DNA from 3 places in the Pseudomonas sp. KB_15 genome. Region 2 is predicted to be linked to each of the others. Evidence: predicted binding sites of a transcription regulator. Region 2 holds the regulator's gene; each other region holds the start of a gene.
The links. The regulator FliA, encoded in region 2, starts transcription of late flagellar genes. The targets are predictions, from matches to a motif close to CTAAAGTTTNNNNNNNNNNNGCCGNTAA.

Region 1 (4,884 bases), on a different contig from region 2:
GGGTAGTAGACGTAACCCTTGGCATCGGCCGCCGGATGGTTCGGCTCGTAGCGCGCCTCGAGGTTGCTCTGGTCTTCGACTACACCCAACACCTGCACGCCCTGACCGGCCGCGTCCTGGCTCTGGAACAGCGAGTCGCTGCCGCCGCTCTGGCCGCCCTGGAACATGGTGGCGAACACCGGGTGACGCGCGCGGTAGGTCTGGTCGATGCTCGACGAGACGGTCTCGGCGTTGGCGATGTTCGAAGCGACGGTGTTCAAACGCGTGGTCTGCGCACTCATGCCGCTACCGGCAATGTTGAAAACACTGGATAGAGACATGGCTTACTCTCCGCGCAGGGCTGACACCAGCCCTTTGAATTTGCTGTTGAGCAGGGTGAAGCTGGCCTGGAAGCCGATCGCGTTTTCCGCGTAGTTCGACTGTTCCAGCTGAGCGTCCACGGTGTTCTGGTCGATCGACGGTTGCATCGGCGTGCGATACAGCAACGACTCGTCGCCATTGCCCAGGCCTTCAGCTTCGATGTGACGGCTGTTGGTCATGTTCAAGGCGAAGGTGCCGTTTTTGGTTTTCTCGTTCTGCTCGGCGAGTACCTTCGAGAAGTCCAGGTCCCGAGCCTTGTAGTTCGGGGTATCGGCGTTGGCGATGTTATTGGCCAGGACTTCGGCACGCTGGGCGCGGAAGCCCAGGGCTTGTTCGTGGATACCGAGCGCTTTATCGAAGCTGATGCTCATGTCGGGAAACCTTCGGGTGACCTGATTTTTCGTAGGATCAACTTAGCAAGCCCCATGCCAATTCAAAAAAGCCCGGAAACCGGGGCTTTGCCGGCCATGGCAACGCGGCAATGCCAGAAAAGCGGCAACGGTTTTCCGCCGGATGTCGCTTTTCTGCCGCCTTACTTGATTTGGAGGACAACACTTGACCCTGTGGGAGCGGGCTTGCCCGCGAAGGCGTCGTGTCAGCCGATATGACTTTTCTGATCTACCGCTTTCGCGGGCAAGCCCGCTCCCACAGGGAGTAGGTGGTACCCGTGAGAAATCAGCAGGCACAAAAAAACGGGAGCCCCTGAGGACTCCCGTTTTTTTTGCCGACGCCAGCGAAATCACTTCGCCTGGTAAATGATCCCCGGGCTGCACTGGACCATCTGGTAATGATCCGGCAAACCGTTCAGTGCTTCGGAAGCACCGAGGAACAGGTAACCGCCCGGCTTCAACGTGCTGTGGATGCGCAACAGGATGTCCTTCTTCACCTCGGCGGAGAAGTAGATCAACACGTTGCGGCAGAACACGATGTCGAACTTGCCGAGGCTCGCGTAGCTGTCCAGCAGGTTGAACGAACGGAATTCCACCCGGCTCTTGATCGGTGCCTTGATCGCCCAGCGCCCCGGCCCTTTCGGGTCGAAATAACGCTGCAGGCGCTCAGGCGACAGACCGCGACCGATGGCCAGACTGTCGTATTCGCCGGTCTTGCAGTTGTTCAGCATGGTCCCGGACAGGTCGGTGGCAACGATCTGCACGCCCATCCTCAACTGGCCCAGGTTGACCCGCTCGAACTCGTCGATGGACATCGACAGCGAATACGGCTCCTGCCCCGACGAGCACGCCGCCGACCAGATGCGCAGGCGCTGGCCGGGACTGGCCTTGATCGCTTCGGGCAGTACCTTGTTCTTCAAGACTTCAAACGGGTAGGTGTCTCGAAACCACAGGGTTTCGTTGGTGGTCATGGCATCCACCACCTGTTCGCGCAAACCGCTACGCGGCTGGGTCTGCATGCGCTGAACCAGCTCACCCAAAGACTTGATGCCTTGCTGTTCCATCAGTTTGTTGAGACGGCTGGAGACCAGGTACTGCTTGTTTTCACCGAGCAAAATGCCACAGGCTTTTTCCAGGAATACCCGGAACTGTTCGAAATCCAAATTACCCGTAGACAATGATGCCGCCTCTTAAATCGTGTTGACTGCCAGGGGTGCAGGCCCCTGGCTGATATCTGCTGCCTTGATCCGGTCGACCACCCGGGATGCCAGGTCATCAGGACGGAACTTGGCCAGGAAGTCATCGGCACCGACCTTCTTGACCATCGCCTGATTGAACACTCCCGACAACGAAGTATGCAGGATGATATGAAGCTTTTGCATGCGCGGGTCGTTGCGGATTTCCGCCGTCAGGGTGTACCCGTCCATCTCCGGCATTTCGATATCGGAGATCATCATCAGGAACTCTTCTTCCGGCTTCTTGCCCTCGTCGACCAGTTTGCGCAGGTAATCCAGCGCTTGCCGACCGTCGTTCAACGCCACCACTTCGACACCGACCGTTTGCAGGCAACGCGTGACCTGCTTGCGCGCCACCGACGAGTCGTCAACCGTCAGCACACGCAACGAAAGCGCCTTGTGTTGGGTTTCGACATCCACCACACCCACGGAGATCGCTTCCGGCGTCGGTGCCACTTCCGCCAGCACTTTCTCGACGTCGATGATTTCAACCAGCTGATTGTCGACTCGCGTCACCGCCGTCAGGTAGTGATCGCGTCCAGTGCCCTTGGGTGGCGGATGGATCTCCTCCCAGTTCATGTTGACGATGCGCTCCACCGAGCGAACCAGGAAACCCTGGGTCTTGGTGTTGTACTCCGTGATGATCACGAAGGGATTGTTCTTGTCCTTCAAAGCACCGGAGCCGGTCGCCATCGCCAGATCAAGGATCGGAATGGTCGCCCCCCGGATATTCGCCACGCCGCACACGACAGGACTGGACTTGGGCATCAGAGTCAGTTTGGGGCATTGCAGCACCTCCCGAACCTTGAAAACGTTGATCCCGTACAGCTGCTGGCCGTCGAGACGGAACAACAACAGCTCAAGGCGATTCTGCCCCACCAGTTGCGTGCGCTGGTTCACCGAATCCATTACACCAGCCATGCCCAGACTCCTACACCAACGCCAAGTGTTGTTGCGACGCGCCTTCATCACTGAACGGCACGGCGCTTGCTTTTTTAATCGTTATGAACACAGAACCGACATTTTTCCGACACTTGACCACACCCTGCCGAAAATTGCTCGGCGTGCTGGCGGCCGTTTGCCTGTTCAACGCTGGCAGCCCTGCCCTTGCTGACGCGGTTACCTTGCCTGACATGCTTATCGGCGTCACTCAGGGCTTTCTTGAATTCACCGTAGAAGACTATCTGGCCACCAGTCAAACGGAAGGTCGCTACGAAATCCAGGTCAACCCGCTCGACCCGCGCATGCACATGCCCATGTGCGACAAGGAATTGACAGCGACCCTTGAGAGTCCCAAGCCGCTGGGACGGGTCACGGTCAAGGTCCGCTGCGAGGGCGCTTCCCCCTGGACAGTGTTCGTACCCGCTCAAGTCCGCCTGTTTCGCGATGTCGTGACCACCGCCCGGCCACTGCGCCGCGCCGCCATTGTCGAGCCTGGGGATGTAATCCTGCGCGAGCGCGATATCAGCCTGATCGGCCAGGGCTACCTGACCACCCTCGACCAGGCGGTTGGACAGCGACTGACCCGACCAATGGTCGCCGACCAGGTGATTACCCTGGTACATATCGAACAGGCCGAGGTCATCCGCAAGGGTGATCAGGTGGTGATTACCGCCCGCAGCGGTACGCTCAGCGTGCGCATGCCGGGCGAAGCCCTGTCGAACGGCAGCCTGAGCGAACAGATCCGGGTGAAAAACCTCAATTCCCAGCGAGTCATCAAGGCGCAGGTGATGGCGCCGGGGCAGGTGGAAGTGTCCATGTAAAGCTCACTGTTCATCGGAATGTGGCGCTTGCCGCGGCGGTTCCCTAGACTGTGCTCCATGCAGGGCAAGCGCTGACGCGCGCGAGGTTCATTGATAAATGAGCCTAAAGTTTTCCAGGGAATGGCCGAAACCATGGCAAGCGTCCAAATTCCCAGAGGTTTTTTATCATGGTCATCGATTTCAGCCGTTTGAACAGCTCCTCGTCCCTTACGGGCAGTACACGTACCAGCGCCAGCAAGGAAAGCGCCGAAGCCGACAAATCCGCGCCGCTGGAGTCCGCGGCCGAACAGGCCGGTACCGTCAAAAGCGGGGAATCGGTACATCTCAGCAATGAGGCTCAACAGTTGCAGAAGGTCACTGACAAGCTGCGCGATCAGCCTGCCGTCGACAAAGCCCGCGTGGCAGAGTTGAAAGCAGCGATTGCCGATGGCAGCTATAAAGTCGACAGCAACCGTGTAGCCAGCAAACTGCTCAACTTCGAAGCCCAGCGCTAGGCCATCGCCGGCGCCAGGCTTTTGGACGCTTAAAACCCAAGGCCAGCCATGCACGACACTCATTTACTGCAACTGATCACCGACGACTTTGCTCCAGCGCAACACTTGCTGGAGTTACTGCAGACCGAATCCCTCGCCTTGCATGGCCGCGACATGCCATTGCTCGAGGGCATCCTGGCGCAGAAACAGGCATTGGTCGTTCTGCTCGAACAGCATGGCCGCAAGCGCAGTGAAATTCTCGCCAGCCTCAACCTGCCGACCAACCGTACCGGCCTGGAGCAACTGGCCAGCCAGTCGAGCATCGGTGACCAGTTGCTGGCGCAAAGTGACGTGCTGACCAATCTCCTGGCCCAGTGCCAGGCCATCAATGCCAACAACGGCCAGTCGATTCTCACTCAGCAAGCCGCTACAGCCACCCAGCTGAAAATCCTTAACGGCGGTGAAACCCCGGCGCTTTACGATGCCAGCGGAACCTTCTCCAAGCTTGCTAAGCCACGCCCGCTCAGTCAGGCTTAGGCCGGTCGATGAGCCCGCTCTATCCAAGACGCGAAAGATGCTGGCAAAATGCTGGCTAGTCGTAGTCAAATTTTGTCTGGAGATTGATTAACCGTGTCCAATGCCTTATCCGTGGATGATGCTCCGC
Region 2 (8,152 bases):
GCAAGCAAATGGCAATCGACGCCGACCTCAACGCCGGCCTGATCGATCAGGCCCAGGCCAAGGCCCGCCGCTCGGAAGTCGCCCAGGAAGCCGAGTTCTACGGCTCCATGGACGGTGCCAGCAAATTCGTCCGTGGTGACGCCATTGCCGGCCTGTTGATCCTGTTCATCAACCTGATCGGCGGCATGGCGGTCGGTATCTTCCAGCACAATATGACGTTTGCCGATGCCGGCAAGGTTTACGCACTGCTGACCATCGGTGACGGTTTGGTGGCGCAATTGCCATCACTGTTGTTATCGACAGCGGCCGCGATCATGGTGACCCGTGCTTCCGGTTCGGAAGACATGGGCAAGCAAATCAATCGCCAGATGTTCGCCTCGCCCAAAGCCTTGGCCGTTTCGGCCGGCCTGATGGCGGTGATGGGTCTGGTGCCCGGTATGCCGCATTTTTCCTTCCTGACCATGGCTGCACTGGCGGCGGGTGGCGCGTACCTGTTCTGGAGAAAGCAAAACGTCGCCAAGGTGCAGGCCCTGCAAGAGGTCAAGCGCCAGCAGGAGCTGCTGCCGTCGCCGGCCCGCGCCCAGGAAACCAAGGAGCTTGGTTGGGATGACGTGACGCCCATCGACATGATCGGCCTGGAAGTGGGTTATCGCCTGATTCCGCTGGTGGACCGCAACCAGGGCGGCCAGTTGCTGGCACGGATCAAGGGGGTGCGCAAGAAGCTGTCCCAGGATCTGGGCTTCCTGATGCCGACCGTGCATATCCGCGACAACCTCGACCTGGCGCCAAGTGCCTATCGCCTGACCCTCATGGGGGTGATCCTGGCTGAAGCGGAGATTTACCCGGATCGTGAGCTGGCGATCAACCCGGGGCAGGTCTACGGCACGCTCAATGGCATTACCGCCAAAGATCCGGCTTTCGGTCTGGAGGCGGTCTGGATCGAAATCAGCCAGCGTGCCCAGGCGCAATCCCTCGGTTATACGGTGGTCGATGCCAGTACGGTCGTGGCTACCCACTTGAACCAGATACTCTACAAGCATTCCAGTGAACTGATCGGTCACGAAGAAGTGCAGCAACTCATGCAGTTACTGGCCAAAAGCTCGCCGAAACTGGCCGAGGAACTGGTGCCGGGGGTGGTTTCGCTGTCGCAGCTGCTCAAGGTGTTGCAAGCGCTGTTGGCCGAACAAGTGCCTGTGCGCGATATCCGCAGCATTGCCGAGGCCATCGCCAACAATGCCGCCAAGAGTCAAGATACCGCCGCTCTGGTGGCCGCCGTGCGTGTTGGCGTATCCCGTGCAATCGTGCAAAGCATTGTCGGCACTGAGTCGGAGCTGCCAGTTATCACGCTGGAGCCAAGGTTGGAACAGATATTGCTCAATAGTCTGCAAAAGGCAGGGCAAGGCTCGGAAGAGGGCGTTCTGCTGGAGCCAAGCATGGCTGAGAAGCTGCAACGCTCGCTGATCGACGCAGCGCAGCGCCAGGAGATGCAAGGTCAGCCGGTGATTCTGCTGGTGGCCGGTCCGGTTCGCGCGATGCTCTCGCGATTCGGCCGGCTCGCAGTCCCGGGTTTGCACGTGTTGGCTTACCAGGAAATCCCTGACAACAAGCAAGTGACCATCGTTGCGACAGTAGGGCCCAACGGCTGAGGTAGTGGTTTATGCAAGTTAAGCGTTTTTTCGCCGCCGATATGCGTCAGGCCATGAAGCTGGTTCGCGATGAGCTGGGCGCTGATGCCGCCATCATTGGCAACCGCCGGATCGCCGGTGGTGTCGAGCTGACGGCTGCGCTGGATTACAAGTTGTCGGCATTGGCGCCGCGGGTTCCGAACATGGAGCTCGAAGACGAGCTGCGCAAGACTCAGTCGCGGATCGTCACCGCCCAGGCCGAATTGAGCCTGCGCGGCGAGGGCGAGAGCGACAAGAGCACCAACCGCCAGTTGTTCGCCGGCCTGCCGCTGACCGCCGCCGAGCCGCTGATCGAGCCGACGTACACCGAACCCCGTCGTCCTGCACCGGCTGCGGCACCCACCTCCACAGGCGTGGACCCGCGTGCGTTCGACTCGATGCGTTTCGAACTCAACAGCCTGCGCGAACTCATGGAAGTCCAGCTGGGCTCCCTGGCCTGGAATCAGCTGCAGGGCAGCCGTCCGGACCAGGCCAACCTCTGGCGTCGCCTGCAACGCATTGGCCTGTCTGGCCCGCTGTCGCGCGACCTGCTGGCGCTGATTGGCGAAATCGAAGAACCCCGTCAGGCCTGGCGCATGTTGCTGGCTCACCTGGCGCGCATGATCGCTACGCCGGAAGTCGAGCCACTGGAAGAGGGCGGTGTGATCGCCATGGTCGGCCCGGCCGGCATGGGCAAGACCACCACCCTGGCCAAGCTAGCCGCCCGTTACGTGCTCAAGTACGGCGCGCAGAACATTGCGCTGGTGAGCATGGACAGCTTCCGCATCGGTGCCCAGGAGCAGCTCAAGACCCTGGGGCGCATACTCAATGTGTCGGTGACCCACGTCGATCCGGGCCAGTCCCTGGTGCAGGCTCTGGAACCCTTGCTGCGCAAGCGCGTGGTGCTGATCGATACCGCCGGCCTGCAGGCCAGCGATCCGGCCCTGCGCATGCAGCTCGAAAGCCTGGCCGGTCGTGGCATCCGCTCGAAAAATTATCTGGTCCTGGCAACCACCAGCCAAAAACAGGTTCTAACCGCCGCGTACCACAGTTACAAGCGTTGCGGGCTCGCTGGCTGCATCCTGACTAAACTGGATGAAACGGCTAGTCTGGGTGAGGTGTTGAGCCTTGCCATCAGTCATGAGCTGCCGGTGGCGTACCTGACCGATGGTCCGCGGATTCCGGATGATCTCCATCTGCCGCGTCGTCACCAGTTGGTCAGTCGCGCCGTGAGTGTGCAAATGCAGGAAGAACCCAGCGAAGAAGCCATGGCTGACATGTTCGCTGACATCTACCACAGCCCGACCAAGCAGGTTGGCTGAGGTAATAATGAACAGTTTTTGTACCTACATCGATGGTCTGCCATGCATTGTTCCGTTTGCGAACGCGCAGCCAGTAATGTGGCCTCCGTCTATGCAAGACAAGGTAAAGAAATAACATGGGCAGCATGCATCCCGTACAGGTGATCGCGGTGACCGGCGGCAAAGGTGGCGTCGGGAAAACTAACGTGTCAGTGAACTTGTCCCTGGCTTTGGCTGAGCTTGGCCGGCGCGTCATGTTGCTGGACGCCGACCTGGGGTTGGCGAACGTCGACGTTCTACTGGGCCTGACACCCAAACGTACCCTGGCCGACGTGATCGAGGGCCGCTGCGAACTGCGCGATGTACTGCTGCAGGGACCAGGCGGCATTCGTATCGTTCCGGCCGCATCCGGCACTCAGAGCATGGTGCATCTGAGCCCTGCGCAGCACGCCGGTCTGATCCAGGCCTTCAGTGATATCGGCGATAACCTCGACGTATTGGTGATCGACACCGCTGCGGGCATTGGTGACTCGGTCGTCAGCTTCGTTCGTGCAGCCCAGGAAGTGCTGCTGGTGGTGTGCGACGAGCCGACCTCGATTACCGATGCCTACGCCTTGATCAAGTTGCTCAATCGCGACTACGGCATGAACCGCTTCCGCGTTCTGGCCAACATGGCCCAGAGCCCGCAGGAAGGGCGCAACCTGTTCGCCAAGTTGACCAAGGTCACGGATCGCTTCCTCGACGTCGCCCTGCAATATGTCGGCGCGGTGCCCTACGACGAAAGCGTGCGCAAGGCCGTGCAGAAACAGCGCGCCGTCTACGAGGCCTTCCCGCGTTCCAAGTGCTCGCTGGCGTTCAAGGCCATCGCACAGAAGGTCGATACCTGGCCACTGCCTGCCAACCCGCGCGGGCACCTGGAGTTTTTCGTCGAGCGCCTCGTGCAGCAGACAGCAGGACCTGTGCTATGACAGCCAGCGGTTACAACCTCTACAAAGCATCGGCACGTGATGCGCAGTACGAGCTGATCGAGCGTTATGCGCCGCTGGTTAAACGCATTGCCTACCACTTGCTGGCGCGCTTGCCGGCCAGTGTCCAGGTTGAAGACCTGATCCAGGCCGGGATGATCGGCCTGCTTGAAGTGTCGACCAAATATGACGCCGGCAAAGGCGCCAGTTTCGAGACGTACGCGGGCATTCGAATCCGCGGCGCCATGCTCGATGAAGTGCGCAAGGGGGACTGGGCGCCACGTTCGGTTCACCGCAATACGCGCATGGTCAGCGACGCCATTCGCTCGATTGAAGCGAAAACCGGCCGTGATGCTAAAGATCACGAAGTTGCGGCCGAACTCCAATTGAGTCTCGACGATTACTACGGAATTTTGAACGACACCCTGGGCAGCCGGCTGTTCAGTTTCGACGATCTGTTGCAGGACGGCGAACACGAAGGGCTGCACGAGGATGGCGCGAGTGCTCATCTCGAGCCGTCACGCGATCTGGAAGATGAACGCTTCCAGGCTGCGCTGGCGGATGCGATTGCCAATTTGCCGGAGCGTGAGCGACTGGTGTTGGCGCTGTACTACGACGAAGAGTTGAACCTCAAGGAAATCGGTGAGGTCCTGGGGGTCAGCGAATCTCGGGTCAGCCAGTTACACAGCCAGTGCGCGGCCCGTTTGCGGGGGCGTTTGGGGGAGTGGCGAGCGCGCTGAAGGCAGTGTGGGGGACACTGTGAACGAAGCTGGTGTGGTGTTGAACTGCGCCGGTCTCGATCTGTTGTGCTCCAGACAGTCATTGAGTGCTTTGCCGGATTGATTGAAATGGCGCGTCCAGGTGCTGGGCGCGTTTAAGACTGCTTGGAGGTCGAATTGGACAAGAACATGAAAATCCTCATCGTTGATGACTTCTCAACGATGCGGCGGATCATCAAGAACCTGCTGCGTGACCTTGGGTTCACCAACACCGTCGAGGCCGACGATGGCACTACCGCCATTCCGGTGCTCAACAGCGGAAGCATCGACTTTCTGGTTACGGACTGGAACATGCCTGGCATGACCGGTATCGATCTGCTGCGCCACGTGCGTGCCGATGAAAAGCTCAAGCACCTGCCGGTGCTGATGGTGACCGCTGAAGCCAAGCGTGAGCAGATCATCGAAGCGGCCCAGGCCGGCGTTAACGGCTATGTGGTCAAGCCCTTCACGGCCCAGGCGTTGAAAGAAAAAATCGAGAAGATTTTCGAACGCATCGGTTGATGAGTGCGCCACGGGGGAGCTATGGGCAATAACGAAACTTCATTGGGCGACTTTGAATCGACCCTGAAAAAACACGCCGTCGAATTGGTCGCGAGCCTTGAAAAAGGCAAGTTCGGCGATGCGGTGCAATTGATCCATGAGCTCAACCAGACCCGTGACCGCGGCCTGTATCAGGAGGTGGGCAAGCTCACTCGCGAGCTGCATAGCGCGATCGTCAATTTCCAGATTGACCCGCACATGCCGCAAGCCGAAGAAGTGTCGCAGATCACCGACGCCACCGAGCGTCTGGGGTATGTGGTCAAGCTGACCGAGGCCGCGGCCAACCGCACCATGGATCTGGTGGAGAATGCCACGCCGCTGGTCAACAGCCTGGCGGATGAAGCCCAGGCCTTGAGCACGGACTGGGGGCGCTTCATGCGTCGTGAAGTCGGCGCTGAAGAGTTTCGTGAACTGGCCCGGCGGGTCGACGGTTTCCTGGTGCGCAGCGGCACGGACAATCGCGCGGTGTCGGGCAACCTGAACGACATCCTGCTCGCCCAGGATTACCAGGACCTCACAGGGCAAGTGATCAAGCGCGTGACCCAGTTGGTCACCGAAGTTGAAAGCAACCTGCTCAAGCTCGTGCTGATGGCCAGTCAGGTGGACCGCTTTGCGGGCATCGAACATGACCGTGAAGCGATGCTTGCTGAAAAAGATCCACAAAAACATCTCTCTCAGGGTGAAGGTCCGCAGATTCATGCCGATAAAAGAGAAGACGTTGTGTCCGGTCAGGACGATGTGGACGATTTGCTATCCAGCCTAGGGTTTTAGAACTTTAGGTATTTTAGGTTTTTAGACCTGTTAGGAGCACCCCCCTGATGAGCTTCGGCGCCGATGAAGAGATCCTTCAGGATTTCCTGGTTGAGGCCGGCGAGATTCTTGAGCAACTGTCCGAGCAACTGGTCGAGCTGGAAAGCCGGCCGGATGATGCGGATTTGCTCAATGCAATTTTTCGCGGTTTTCACACTGTAAAAGGGGGCGCCGGCTTCCTCCAGCTCAATGAGCTGGTGGAGTGCTGCCACATCGCCGAGAACGTGTTCGACATCCTGCGCAAGGGTGAGCGGCGCGTCGATTCGGAACTGATGGACGTGGTTCTCGAAGCGCTGGACGCGGTGAACAGCATGTTCAGCGAAGTCCGCGAGCGCAGCCCGATCACGGCTGCGACACCTGAATTGCTTGCGGCATTGGCCCGTCTGGCCGAGCCGCAATCGGCTGACGAGGTGGCCTCTGCGCCTGTTGCTGCCGCGGTCGAAGCGCCCGTGGCTGAAACCGATTCGGGCGACATCACTGACAATGAATTTGAGCAGTTGCTGGACTCGCTGAATGCCGTCAAGGCCCAGGCTGAGGCTCCGGCAGTTGCGCAGGCGCTTGCCAGCGAGACGGCCGCCAGCGACGAAATCACCGATGCCGAGTTCGAGTCATTGCTCGATCAACTGCATGGTAAAGGCCAGTTCGCCGTCGATGCGGTGGTCCCGGCGCCCGTTGCGCCCGTTGCGCCCGTTGCGCCAGAGGCCCCGAAGGCGGCAGGCGACAGTTCCGATATTACCGACGACGAATTCGAAGCACTGCTCGACCAACTGCACGGCAAGGGCAACTTTGCTGTCGAGGCACTGGAATCGGCCATTGCTTCAGTACCTGCCCCCGCAGCCCCAAGCGCGGTGGCGGCCGGCAGCGATCTGATTTCCGATCACGAGTTCGAAGCGCTGCTCGACGAACTGCACGGCAAAGGCAAGTTCAGCGAAGTCGGCACCGCGGCTGTGGCCAACGGTTCGAACGCTTCTGTTGCGGCACCGGCAGCCAAGGCTGCGGCGCCCAAACCTGTGGCCAAGGCACCGGAGCCAAAAGCCCAGGCGCCGGCCCCGGCAGCCGCTGCTGCACCGGCTGCTGCACCGGCTGCTGCACTGGCATCGTCCCGCGCTCCGGCCGCGCCACCGGCAGAAAAACCGGCCAGTGAAGCCGAGACCACCGTGCGGGTCGATACTGCGCGCCTCGACGAAATCATGAACATGGTCGGCGAGCTGGTGCTGGTGCGTAACCGCCTGGTCCGTCTGGGCCTCAACAGCGGTGACGAAGCCATGTCCAAGGCCGTGTCGAACCTCGACGTGGTCACCGCCGACCTGCAAACCGCGGTCATGAAGACCCGGATGCAACCGATCAAGAAAGTCTTCGGGCGCTTCCCGCGCCTGGTTCGCGACCTGGCTCGCCAGCTCAAGAAAGAGATCAACCTGGAACTGGTCGGCGAAGAAACCGACCTCGACAAGAACCTCGTCGAGGCCCTGGCCGATCCGTTGGTGCACTTGGTGCGCAACGCGGTCGACCACGGCATCGAATCGCCGGAAGAACGCGAAGCCTCGGGCAAGGCCCGTGGTGGCAAGGTCATCCTGGCGGCCGAGCAGGAGGGCGATCACATCCTGCTGTCGATCTCCGATGACGGTAAAGGCATGGACCCGAACGTCTTGCGTTCCATCGCGGTTAAACGCGGTGTGATGGACAAGGACGCGGCAGACCGACTGAGCGATACCGAGTGCTACAACCTGATCTTCGCCCCGGGTTTCTCGACCAAGACTGAGATCTCCGACGTATCGGGTCGTGGCGTGGGCATGGACGTGGTGAAAACCAAGATTTCCCAGCTCAACGGTTCGATCAACATCTACTCGGTCAAGGGCCAGGGTTCGAAGATCGTCATCAAGGTGCCTCTGACCCTGGCGATCATGCCGACGCTGATGGTCATGCTCGGCAACCAGGCGTTTGCGTTCCCGCTGGTGAACGTCAACGAGATCTTCCACCTCGACCTGTCGACCACCAACGTCGTGGACGGCCAGGAAGTGGTGATCGTGCGGGACAAGGCACTGCCACTGTTCTATCTCAAACGCTGGCTGGTCAGCTCCGCCGCTCACGAAGAG
Region 3 (8,152 bases), on a different contig from region 2:
AGACGACTTCACCACCGCCGAAACCGATGACGCTGAGCCGGTGGTTGAAGTAGCGAAAACTAATCTGAGCAAACGCCGCACCATCGACAATCTGCTGGAGGAGCGCCGACTGCAAAAGCAATTGGCCGATTACGATTTTGACTTATGACACCTGAAAGCCTCCCGAAACGGAGGCTTTTTTTATGGTGGCTGCCCTGGCAGGCGCTCCTTGTCGCGCAGTTACCTCATTACACCAGACCATTGCGTTGTGCCAGTTCGATCAGATCGACCAGAGACCGCGCATTCAGTTTGAGCAACAGACGGGTCTTGTAGGTACTGACGGTTTTATTACTGAGAAACATTCCATCGGCAATCTCTTTGTTGGTCTTCCCTTTAGCCAACTGTTGCAGAACCATCATTTCCCGCCCCGACAATCGATCAACCATATCGGCCTCACTTGCATTCCCCAGACTGCAACGCACGGTATGCAAGGCTTGATTGGGAAAGTAACTGTAGCCTGACAACACGGCCTTTATAGCACTGAGCAACTCCGTCAGGTCTTGTTGCTTGCAGACATAACCGGCCGCACCGGATTGCATGCAACGCATGGAAAAATGCCCCGGCGCCTGGGAAGTCAAAATCAGCACTTTCATCGGCATTGAGGTCGACGACAAACGCGCGATGACTTCCAACCCGTCCAGTTTCGGAATCCCGATATCCAGAATGACAATATCCGGCATAAGTTCACGGGCCAGTTGCAGTGCATCCACACCATTATCGGTTTCTGCAATAACTTCGTAGCCATGACGTTCCATCAGCATACGTACCGCAAGACGAATGACGGGGTGATCATCCACGATCAGCACTTTATTCATGGGCAAGTCCAATTTTCGCTGTTCGAATTTTTAGAGCCCGCACAATAGCCTAGTCGTTTCACCCATGGCATGTCGCCCCTTCCAGCCACCTGCACCAAGAGACATCCCCTACAAACAACACGGATTTCTCCTACAAGAAACCCTCGAGCGGAATGAGTTGAAAACTGTATCAGCGTCAGTGTGTCGCACTTTCCAGCAGTCGCCTCTATCGATTTACGACCAAAATTTTCCGAGAGCCTGCCTGAACCGTCGCGCCCTGAAAAATATAAGCCTCCAGTCCTCCGTTAAAATGTAACTGACATTTACGCACTCAACATTCACACAAGAAATATCACACACCAAGCATCCAATTACTCTTACAGCAAATAATTTTTTTTGAGCAATCATTAAAACACACCCGACATCCAAAAAAATCGAACAGCAACCAAACAAACAAAAACACCTGTCAAAACCAGAAAACAATAAAAATCACTACAATAATCGCCACATCAAACCAACTTCATAATCATTCGAGAAAAGACAATCCAGCATGAGTACAGAACATGATAAGAAAACAAATTACCAACCCGATGACAATTATCGCGATATTCGCAGCACTCTCTGAAACTTCGGCAGCCGTTTCTCTCCCCTTCCTTGACCAAGAGGAAAGAGAGCTCTATGTCTGGTTTCTGATCAGCTTTCCGTTTTACTTACTTTTGCTTTTTTTCGCGACACTCAACTTCAACTACAAATCACTTTATGCGCCGTCCGACTTTGAAAAGGGAAAACACTTCATGAAGGTCATGGATGATGCTGGGAGGCCGGAAAAAAAAGCGTCCGGGAAGCCGCCTGGGAATTCCGCTCTGGAAACCTCAACGAATGACCGGCAGACAGCCCGGACGCCCTGCGGCGCACAGGACCCACCAACAGAGATTGGTCTGCAAACCACCGTCTTTGTTCAGCATCAGCTTCAGTTACCGGAACTTGTAAAAGACCTGTACATCGTTGATGCACGATGGATGAGCAAGGAGGTCGAGTTTGGCGCGCTGCTGGAAAATACCCGCAAGCCACGGGAAAAGACGGCGTATGTGATTCTGTTTGTCACTTGTGCCGTTTCGGAGACTTTTCTGAAAGCCTGTGCGCTTAAATACTCAAAGCAGACCAGGAAGCGCTGTGCCGCCTTTTATGCTGCCTACAATCTGGACTCGCACAGGTTGTCGGTCGTTGATCAAGCCGGACAACCGGCCAACGACAACGCGTAGTACAGGACGGACTATTGGAAGGAGAAAAACAGAAAATCGTCAGCGGAAACGAAAACACCCGACAACGTAGTAACTGGCGTCACACCCCGCTTTCAGGTGCCTGACCTCGTCGAGGACGAGGTCAGGCACCCATCACGAGTTCAAAGGTCTCAGAACAGCTTCCGGCCTTTGTTCGCCGCAATGCGCATGCGCAGGGCATTGAGCTTGATGAAGCCCGCTGCATCCGCCTGGTTGTACGCGCCGCCATCTTCTTCGAAGGTAGCGATGTTGGCGTCGAACAGCGAGTCGTCGGACTTGCGGCCAGTAACGATCACATTGCCCTTGTACAGCTTCAGGCGCACAACGCCGTTTACGTTGACCTGGGACGCATCGATCATCTGTTGCAGCATCAGACGCTCAGGGCTCCACCAGTAGCCGGTGTAGATCAGGCTGGCGTACTTGGGCATCAGCTCGTCTTTGAGGTGAGCCACTTCGCGGTCCAGGGTGATCGATTCGATCGCACGGTGGGCGCGCAGCATGATGGTGCCGCCAGGGGTTTCGTAGCAGCCACGGGACTTCATGCCCACATAGCGGTTCTCGACGATGTCGAGACGGCCGATACCGTGCTCACCACCGATACGGTTCAGGGTCGCCAGCACGGTGGCCGGAGTCATTTCGACGCCGTCCAGCGCGACGATGTCGCCGTTGCGGTAGGTCAGTTCCAGGTACTGCGGCTTGTCTGGAGCGTTTTCCGGGGAAACGGTCCAGCGCCACATGTCTTCTTCGTGCTCGGTCCAGGTGTCTTCCAGCACGCCGCCTTCATAGGAGATGTGCAGCAGGTTGGCATCCATGGAGTACGGGGACTTCTTCTTGCCGTGGCGCTCGATCGGGATCGCGTGCTTATCGGCGTAGTCCATCAGCTTTTCACGGGACAGCAGGTCCCACTCGCGCCACGGAGCGATCACTTTCACACCTGGCTTCAAGGCGTACGCACCGAGTTCGAAACGAACCTGGTCGTTACCCTTGCCGGTGGCGCCATGGGAAATGGCGTCAGCGCCAGTTTCGTTGGCGATTTCGATCAGGCGCTTGGCGATCAACGGACGAGCGATGGAAGTACCCAGCAGGTACTCGCCTTCGTAAACGGTGTTGGCGCGGAACATCGGGAAAACGAAATCGCGCACGAACTCTTCGCGCAAGTCGTCGATGTAGATCTCTTTGACGCCCATGGCCTGAGCCTTGGCGCGTGCAGGTTCGACCTCTTCGCCCTGACCCAGGTCAGCGGTGAAGGTCACCACTTCACAGTTATAAGTATCCTGCAGCCACTTGAGGATCACCGAAGTGTCCAGGCCGCCGGAATATGCCAGAACGACCTTGTTTACGTCCGCCATGCCATCACTCCACGGGGTTCTACGGAAAGCCGTGAAGTCTACCGCTCATGCAGGATAATTTACAGTGGCGCGACAGCTTATGACGACAAAGCGACAGAATCTGTCGAGAGCGCGACGACGACCGAAGAGTCAGGAAGTTGCCGAAGTGGCCGCTTTCGTCGCCTGCGGGGCGACTTGTTCCGTAGGTGCTCCGCGCTCCAGACGTACCGCTACCCGACGGTTCTTCGCGCGGTTGGCGTTGCTGGTATTAGGCGCCAACGGATAACGTTCGCCATGGAAACGCACGGTGATTTGCGACTCCTGGATGCCGTTGGCCTTGAAGAACTCCATCACTGCCAGGGCTCGGCGCCGCGACAGGTCGCGGTTGGTCAGGCGGTTGCCGCTGTTGTCGGAGTGACCGTCGAGTTCGATGTGATTGACCGTCGGATCGGCCTTCATGTACTCCAGCATCACCTGCAGCCTGGCCTTCGCGGCGCTGTCGAGTTCGATTCCGCCGCCCGGGAAGCCGATTTCGGATTGCTTCACCTGCTCGAAATTCTGCGGCAACAATTTGGCCACGCAACCTTGGTAATCGGCAAAGGCCTTGTTGAACCTGACCGGCAACAAACGCACTTCCGAGACCCGGCCATCCCCCGAGGAATGGCGAACCACCGGGCTGCGACCGTCCATCAGACCGTTGATCAGGCGTCCGGCCTGAACCTGTGAACTGTTGAACAACACGTTGCCGCTGCCGATTCTCACCGTGCCCAGATTGATATCGTCACGCCCCGGTTGCCACGGTGCCGCAGCGGCCAGCAAGGTCACCGAACCGCCGCCGATCATCGGGTTGTAGGTTTTCAGACGAAAAATAGCCTGCTCGCCGGCACGACGCACGAACTCGCCGGTACCGAAGTCGGTGATCGGTTGCGTCAGACGGCATTCGAACTTGTCTCCTTCGACCGTCCACTCAATGTTCTCCAGACGGGTCTGGAAAGTGAGCGCCATTGCCGGGAGGCTGGCAAACACACTGAGCAAGGCTAAATAACGCTGGCGCACGGGAGGCTCCACTGGCTTCTACAACAAAAAGACCGACACACAGATGTTTACGGCATACCTGTTGGATATCGGATGCTTCCTGCAAAACTTGATAGCGAGTGCCTGCAAGAGTCTTTTCCGGTAGCATTCCCTTGAGTTTGACCCGCCTGGAATCCCCTCATGTCCGACCGCCTGACCCTGCTGCGTCCCGACGACTGGCATATTCATCTTCGCGATGGTGCCGTGTTGGCCAATACCGTCGCGGATGTCGCGCGCACCTTTGGCCGCGCCATCATCATGCCCAACCTGGTTCCACCGGTGCGCACCGCGGCCGAAGCCGACGGCTATCGCCAGCGGATTCTCGCTGCCCGCCCGGCTGGCAGCTCGTTCGAGCCGCTGATGGTCCTGTACCTGACCGACCGCACCCAGCCTGAAGAAATTCGCGAGGCCAAGGCCAGCGGATTCATTCACGCCGCCAAGCTGTACCCGGCCGGCGCGACCACCAACTCGGACTCTGGCGTCACCAGCATCGACAAGATCTTCCCAGCACTCGAGGCCATGGCCGAAGTCGGGATGCCGTTGTTGGTTCACGGTGAGGTCACCCGTGGCGATGTCGACGTGTTCGACCGCGAAAAAATCTTCATCGATGAGCACATGCGCCGTGTGGTCGAACGTTTCCCGACCCTCAAAGTGGTTTTCGAACACATCACCACCGCGGACGCCGTGCAGTTCGTCAACTCGGCTTCGGCCAACGTAGGCGCGACCATCACGGCTCACCACCTGCTGTACAACCGCAACCACATGCTGGTGGGCGGGATTCGGCCGCACTTCTATTGCCTGCCGATCCTCAAGCGCAATACGCACCAGGAAGCCCTGCTCGACGCCGCCACCAGCGGCAGCGAGAAGTTTTTCCTCGGCACCGACTCGGCGCCCCACGCCCAGCACGCCAAGGAGGCGGCCTGCGGTTGCGCCGGTTGCTACACCGCCTTTGCTGCCATCGAGATGTATGCCGAAGCCTTCGAACAGCGCAATGCGCTGGACAAGCTCGAAGCCTTCGCCAGCCTCTACGGCCCTCGGTTCTATGGTCTGCCGGCCAACACCGATCGCATCACCCTGGTCCGCGAAGAATGGACCGCCCCGACCAGCCTGCCGTTTGGCGAGCTGACCGTTATCCCGCTGCGCGCCGGTGAAAAACTGCGCTGGCGCCTGCTGGAGGAACACGCGTGAGTGAAGACCATTTCGACGACGAACTGGAAGGCAATGGCGGCGGAGGCGGCCCTCGTCATCCAATGGCCGCCAGGTTCCGTGGTTACCTGCCGGTTGTCGTCGACGTAGAAACCGGTGGCTTCAACTCGGCCACCGACGCCCTGCTGGAAATCGCCGCGACCACCATCGCCATGGATGAAAAGGGTTTTGTTTACCCGGATCACACTTACTTCTTCCGCGTCGAACCTTTCGAAGGCGCGAACATCGAAGCAGCCGCCCTGGAGTTCACCGGGATCAAGCTCGATCACCCGCTGCGCATGGCCGTGAGTGAAGAGTCTGCCCTGAACGATATCTTCCGCGGCGTGCGCAAGGCCCTCAAGGCCAATGGCTGCAAACGGGCGATCCTGGTCGGGCATAACAGCAGTTTCGACCTGGGCTTCCTGAATGCAGCGGTTGCGCGCCTGGACATGAAGCGCAATCCGTTCCATCCGTTCTCCAGTTTCGATACCGCCACGCTCGCGGGTCTCGCCTACGGCCAGACCGTGCTGGCCAAGGCGTGCCAGGCAGCGGACATCGACTTCGACGGTCGTGAGGCTCACTCGGCCCGCTACGACACCGAAAAGACCGCGGAGCTGTTTTGCGGCATCGTCAATCGCTGGAAACAAATGGGTGGCTGGGAAGACTTCAACGATTGATTGCACTCACGAATCAATGTGGGAGCGAGCTTGCTCGCGATGGTCGTTAACGATAACGCGGGCGTTCTGGTTCCCCGCGGTGTTCTTGAGTCCATCGCGAGCAAGCTCGCTCCTACAGGGATTTCAGTCGCAGATTTATTCCCGCCCATAAAAAAACCGGCCTCGATGGCCGGTTTTTTTGTAGCTGGAGCGTGCGCCTTACAGAGCGGCAGCGTGCTCGGTCAGGTAAGCCGCAACGCCTTCTGGCGAAGCGTTCATGCCTTTGTCGCCTTTCTTCCAGTTGGCAGGGCAGACTTCGCCGTGCTCTTCGTGGAATTGCAGAGCGTCGACCAGACGCAACAGCTCTTCCATGTTACGGCCCAGCGGCAGGTCGTTGATGATCTGCGAGCGGACAACGCCTTTGTCGTCGATCAGGAACGCGCCACGGAAAGCCACGCCGTCAGCGGACTGAACGTCGTAGGCCTTCATGATTTCCTGCTTGATGTCGGCAGCCATGGTGTAGCGGACTTCGCCGATACCGCCATTGTTGACCGGGGTGTTACGCCATGCGTTGTGGGTGAAGTGCGAGTCGATCGACACAGCGACCACTTCAACGTTGCGCGCCTTGAACTCGGACATGCGGTTGTCCAGAGCGATCAGCTCGGACGGGCAAACGAAGGTGAAGTCCAGTGGGTAGAAGAACACCAGGCCGTATTTGCCTTTGATCGCCGAAGACAGGGTGAAGCTGTCAACGATCTCGCCATTGCCGAGTACGGCCGGTACGGTGAAGTCAGGGGCTTGTTTGCCTACGAGTACGCTCATTGGATATCTCCTGGTGTAATAGCGTGAGAAACAGGGTTCGCACCAGCCTGCCACCCTGAGGCGACAGCCCTGTGACACGATCCCCGGTCGCAAAAGACTGGCCATCATACACCGCGTGTTTGAGCTGTCTTAGCTGTTTTTTCCCGGGACGGTAAAATCGACACTCGGCTTTCTTCACTGACTTTGTGCGCCAGACCGTTCGTCAGGCGCACACCCTTATGAGGAAAAGTGCTCTGAAAGCACTTTGACAATCATTCTCGTTAACATTAAGATCCATCGCAATTGAGTCACAATCAGCGACGGTCCTTCCTTATGTATGTTTGCCTCTGCACTGGCGTCACCGACGGTCAAATCCGCGATGCGATCTATGAAGGATGCTGCAGCTACAAGGAAGTCCGTGTGGCCACCGGCGTTGCAAGTCAATGCGGCAAATGTGCCTGCCTCGCCAAGGAAGTGGTCCGCGAGACCCTGACAAAACTGCAAACGGCCCAGGCTGCAATTCCTTTTCCAGCAGAATTTACAGCGGCTTGAATATCGAATTTCAAAGAACCGGACATATGTCCGGTTTTTTTATGCCTCAAAATCAACTAGTTATGCTCTAGACGCGGAACACAAACATTCTTATTCCGATTAATTTTCATTTAAGTTTCAATAACTTAGGTTTGACACTCTTAAATACGCGGCTCAAACTCTGCTCTATTGACAGCTAATAAAGGGCAGGACCCCATCATGAAAGGCGACGTTACAGTCATCCAGCATCTCAACAAGATCCTCGCCAATGAGCTGGTCGCGATCAATCAATACTTCCTGCATGCACGCATGTATGAAGATTGGGGCCTGAACAAGCTCGGCAAGCACGAGTACCACGAATCCATCGACGAGATGAAGCATGCGGACAAGCTGATCAAGCGGATCCTGTTCCTTGAAGGCCTGCCGAACGTCCAGGACCTGGGCAAGCTGCACATCGGCGAACA

Region 1: the regulator FliA is predicted to act here: its motif matches at 3,851-3,878, upstream of flgM (flagellar biosynthesis anti-sigma factor FlgM).
Region 3: the regulator FliA is predicted to act here: its motif matches at 4,563-4,590, upstream of AB4Z35_RS26545 (flagellar protein MotY).

Annotation. Positions count from the first base shown of each region.
Region 1 is NZ_JBFREX010000007.1:53,225-58,108, forward strand. It holds gene flgC (flagellar basal body rod protein FlgC) at 1-320, opposite strand, end outside; gene flgB (flagellar basal body rod protein FlgB) at 324-731, opposite strand; gene cheR (protein-glutamate O-methyltransferase CheR) at 1,100-1,927, opposite strand; gene AB4Z35_RS10350 (chemotaxis protein CheV) at 1,940-2,905, opposite strand; gene flgA (flagellar basal body P-ring formation chaperone FlgA) at 2,989-3,747, shown strand; gene flgM (flagellar biosynthesis anti-sigma factor FlgM) at 3,915-4,241, shown strand; gene AB4Z35_RS10365 (flagella synthesis protein FlgN) at 4,290-4,757, shown strand; gene AB4Z35_RS10370 (flagellar brake protein) at 4,851-4,884, shown strand, end outside.
Region 2 is NZ_JBFREX010000006.1:122,543-130,694, forward strand. It holds gene flhA (flagellar biosynthesis protein FlhA) at 1-1,646, shown strand, start outside; gene flhF (flagellar biosynthesis protein FlhF) at 1,658-2,986, shown strand; gene fleN (flagellar synthesis regulator FleN) at 3,103-3,933, shown strand; gene fliA (RNA polymerase sigma factor FliA) at 3,930-4,670, shown strand; gene AB4Z35_RS09970 (chemotaxis response regulator CheY) at 4,839-5,210, shown strand; gene AB4Z35_RS09975 (protein phosphatase CheZ) at 5,232-6,020, shown strand; gene AB4Z35_RS09980 (chemotaxis protein CheA) at 6,068-8,152, shown strand, end outside.
Region 3 is NZ_JBFREX010000053.1:344-8,495, reverse strand. It holds gene AB4Z35_RS26565 (PA3496 family putative envelope integrity protein) at 1-148, shown strand, start outside; gene AB4Z35_RS26560 (response regulator transcription factor) at 228-854, opposite strand; gene AB4Z35_RS26555 (hypothetical protein) at 1,397-2,095, shown strand; gene AB4Z35_RS26550 (argininosuccinate synthase) at 2,245-3,462, opposite strand; gene AB4Z35_RS26545 (flagellar protein MotY) at 3,592-4,497, opposite strand; gene pyrC (dihydroorotase) at 4,657-5,703, shown strand; gene rnt (ribonuclease T) at 5,700-6,377, shown strand; gene AB4Z35_RS26530 (peroxiredoxin) at 6,576-7,178, opposite strand; gene AB4Z35_RS26525 (bacterioferritin-associated ferredoxin) at 7,491-7,709, shown strand; gene bfr (bacterioferritin) at 7,908-8,152, shown strand, end outside.